Regions from separate parts of the Absiella sp. AM09-50 genome, predicted to be linked through region 1. Evidence: predicted binding sites of a transcription regulator. Region 1 holds the regulator's gene; the other holds the start of a gene.
The links. The regulator HrcA, encoded in region 1, represses chaperone genes, less so after heat shock. The targets are predictions, from matches to a motif close to TTTTAGCACTNNNNNNNNNNNAGTGCTAAAA.

Region 1 (2,198 bases):
AGTAAAACATTGCTTTCTCTTGTATATAAAGCATCACAATCATCAATGGCGCTTGCCTGTTCATAAGCACCCTTGCCTAAATCATCAAGGGTTACACAATGAATATGATCACTGTGTGTCTGTTTTGCGAATACACAATGCTGCAAATCTGTGCCTAAAGCATCACACAGATGTTTTCGATTTTCTATGACATGATCTAAGTTTCCACCAACATGCAACGCCATATTATTATTTTCCAAAGCTTCAAGATCACGTAATGTGGTCCCAGCCAGAATATGAATGTCACCATTCCAGTCTATTTTTTTCATAAATTACCTTCCTTTTTCTTTATCATATTATACTATGTCAAACGATGAATATTTGATATCTATAGTATATGAAATTTTGTGCGGTTATGCAAACCATATACATTATAAAGGATAAAGGCAAGGCGTTTGTTAAGGTTTTGATAATTTTTAAGAGTGATATAGTACAAAATACAGGATAGAACAGGCTTTTTTTCAAACAACAGGAAAATTTATTGGCAATTTAGCACTAAAGTGTTGACAGTGCTAAAATATTGTCATATACTATTAGCAGACATAGAAGTGGAGTGCTAGAAAGGAGTGGACCAGAGATGACAGAAAGACAGATTGCAATATTTAAAGCAATTGTAGATGAGTTCACAAGAACAGCAGAGCCAGTTGGTTCTAAGCGTCTGTTAGATCTTTTGGATTTCACTTGTTCAAGCGCTACTATTCGAAACGAAATGGCTGCCTTAGAGGAAATGGGCCTTTTGGAAAAGACACATACTTCCAGTGGACGAATCCCAAGCAGTAAAGGGTATCGTTTCTATGTTGAACATCTGATGGAGAAACAGCTTGATGAAGGTGTCAAACATTCCCTGCAGGCTGTGTTCTCTGAACGCCATTATTCCATGGATGAAATCGTTAAGAAAAGCTGTGATATTTTATCACAGATGACATCGTTAACATCGGTGGTATTAGGACCGGACAGCAAGTATCAGACTTTACAGCATATCCAGCTAGTTCCCTTAAACGAACGTAGTGCTGTGGCTATCTTTATTACAGATCATGGACATACAGAGAATAAAACTTTCCATTTTGGAGAAGATGTCAGTGTCAAGGATATCAAGACATGCTGTGATTTGTTGAATGATAAGTTAAGTGGTACGCCAATTGGTGAAGTTGTGAATAAGATGAAGGAAATCCAACCGCTGTTAGCAAGTCATGTTGCACGACATGAAGTGCTATTTGAAGCATTCGTAAATGCCTTTATGAAATTTGCGAGTGATAACGTATATTGCAGTGGTCAATCCAACATGTTGTATCAACCGGAATTTGCGGATATCGAAAAGCTGAAAGAACTGATGAAAATGTTAGAGGACAGCTCACTATTTCGTCAGATTGCCAATCATGATGGAAATGTCGCTATCCAGATTGGTGGAGATAATGACCTGATTCAGATTGATGATGTTGCAGTTGTCAGCAGTAAGTTCAAGCTGAACAATGAAGAACAGGGTGAGTTGATGATTGTCGGTCCAACACGTATGCAATATAACCGAGTTGTTGCTTTAATGGAATATATGAGCAAAGTGATCGAAGACTTGTATCGGGAAGAAAATCAATAGGAGGTCAACATGCAGGAAGAAAATGTAAAAGAAAAAGAAACGACCGCAGAAGAAACGTGTGAAGAAGTAAAAGAAGACGTGAAAGAAACGGTCAGTGAAGAAACTACTCCTGAAGAAAAACAGGAAGAAACAGAAAACAAAAAAGAAGACAAAAAAGGCGCAAAATTCGGCAAGAAAAAGCGCATTGAGGAATTAGAAGAAGAGAATGCAAAACTGAAGGAAGAACTTGCGGCAAGTAAGAATGCTTACTTTAAAGCATATGCAGATGCTGAAAACTTAAAGAAACGTCTGCAAAGTGAAGCTGACAACGTTCGTAAATACCGTATTCAGGGATTTGCCACAGAAGTGCTACCGGTTATTGATAACTTAGAGCGTGCACTGGATGTCAAGGTAGATGATCCTAACGTAAAAAATTACGCAAAAGGATTTGAAATGATTTACCAGCAGCTGGTGCATATTCTGGAAATGGAAGGCGTAAAGGAAATTGAGGCAAAAGATAAGCCATTTGATCCAAACTTCCATCAGGCATTGATGCAGGAAGCCAAAGAAGGCGTAGAACCTGGTATGG
Region 2 (2,198 bases), on a different contig from region 1:
CAACAAGAGTAGATACGACTTCATTTTCAATATCATCTGCGATGATCAATAATGGTTTGTTTGCCTGTAATACCTGTTCTAATAATGGCAGGATTTCCTGAACATTGCTGATTTTCTGATCAGTTACAAGGACAAACGCATTTTCAAGAACAGCTTCCATTTTTTCATGATCACTTACCATGTATGGAGAAACATATCCTTTGTCATACTGCATACCTTCACTGATTTCTAATTCTGTATCAAAACCATTAGATTCATCTACAGAGATTACACCGCTACGTCCAACTTTTTCCATTGCTTCTGCGATAATCTGACCGATTTCTTTGCTTCCACTAGAAATTGCCGCAACACTTGCGATATCATTACTTGTTTCTACTTTACGAGATTTATCAAGGATGTGTTTTGCAACTTCCTTGCTGGCATATTCAATACCTTCTCTCATCAGGACTGGATTTGCGCCTTTTTCAACCTGACGTAAACCGTTGCTGATCATGCTCTGGGCTAAAATTGTTGCAGTTGTTGTTCCATCACCTGCAGTATCATTGGTTTTGTTTGCTACTTCATAAACCAGTTTTGCACCCATATTTTCAAATTTATCTTCTAATTCAATTTCTTTTGCGATGCTGACACCATCATTGGTAATTAATGGAGAACCATATTCTTTTTCAAGTACGACATTACGTCCTTTAGGTCCTAATGTTACACGTACAGCATCAGCTAGTGTATTTACACCTTTTAACATTGCATCTCTTGCATCTTTTGAAAAACGAACTTCTTTTGCCATCTTTCCATTACCTCCTTGATTAAGCCATCACAGCTAAGATATCTTCATCTTCGATGATGATATATTCTACTTCATCTACTTTAACTTTTGTACCAGAATATTCTTTGTAAACAACGCGGTCATTTTCTTTGATATCCGCTTCACTGTCTGGTCCAACTGCTACTACGGTAGCAATGCTTGGCTGTGTCTTGTTTGGCTCAGTCAAGATAATTCCGCTTGCTGTTTTCTTTTCTACTTCTTCTTTCTTTAAAATGACGTTCTTGTGTAATGGTTTTAACATTTCAAAGTACCTCCTTCATCATTTTAGCACTCGCAGTTCATTACTGCTAACACCATATATTATACTCACTTTTAGCACTTATGCAATAGGATTGCTAAAATTTTTTGAAGAAATTTTAAAAGGATGAAAATAAACATAAAAATACGTTGTTAAGATATATTTACCTGTTGTTTTCTCAATATTTATAAAGAAATGAAACTAACATCTACAAGATATGAATATTATAAGTTACGCATACAGCTTCTTAAATATGTATAAAATAGCGTTTTAATATTTCTTTTCCATCTTTTACTTCATTTTCAAAAACTCCACCATTTGATAGAATTGTATGAATGCTTGCCAAATTATCTTTCTTTGCCACAAGTAATACATCATGAATTGCAAATCGTCTGCATATTGCCAAAGCTTCCTTCAGCATCTTTTTGCCATAGCCTTTTCCTCTTTGATTTCTAGCGATACTATAACCGATATGTCCACCATATTGAAAAAGGTAGTCATTTAATTCTAAGCGGATATTAACCATTCCCAATAATTGATGGTCTTCCACAAATAAATATTGTCTGGCACATACCCTGCCTTCTGGCAGCGTCTGCTTTTGTTCATGACAATCGATCCATTTCTTCCAATCTTCATAATGCTCATAGTTTTGAAGATCACCACTTCCACAGATAACTGCTTCATCTAAATGCTCTAATCGATACTGCATGATAGCTTCTTTGTATTCTTCTTGTACATTTATTAGCATATATTCTCCTCCCTATAAAAAAGACAATCAGTGAAATAATCGCTGATTGTCTGCGTGATTAATGATGACATCCACCTTCACTGTGATCTCCACAGGTGTGTCCTTCTTCATGATGATGGTTACAGCTTCCACTTGGATCATCTTTCAATGTACCTGCTTTTAAGGCATCAATGATGACATCCACGTTTCCATTCGCTCCAGCAATCACCTGGATATTGTTTTGTGCCAAAGCATCTCTAGCACCCTGCCCAATACCTCCGCAGATCAGCGTATCTACATTTGCCTGCGCAAGTAAGGTAGCAAGTGCACCATGTCCACTTCCTCCACTTGATAATACTTCTTTGGATACGATTTCACCATTTTCCATATTCACTAATAAGAATGAAGGA

Region 2: a site for HrcA is predicted at 1,086-1,116, ahead of DW114_RS03500 (GroES family chaperonin). Genes of this name have one in related genera too.

The regions. Positions count from the first base shown of each region.
Region 1 covers NZ_QVFI01000001.1:456,732-458,929, forward strand. The annotation lists gene pgeF (peptidoglycan editing factor PgeF) at 1-308, opposite strand, end outside; gene hrcA (heat-inducible transcriptional repressor HrcA) at 617-1,630, shown strand; gene grpE (nucleotide exchange factor GrpE) at 1,640-2,198, shown strand, end outside.
Region 2 covers NZ_QVFI01000002.1:216,224-218,421, forward strand. The annotation lists gene groL (chaperonin GroEL) at 1-784, opposite strand, end outside; gene DW114_RS03500 (GroES family chaperonin) at 804-1,064, opposite strand; gene DW114_RS03505 (GNAT family N-acetyltransferase) at 1,309-1,809, opposite strand; gene DW114_RS03510 (NifB/NifX family molybdenum-iron cluster-binding protein) at 1,868-2,198, opposite strand, start outside.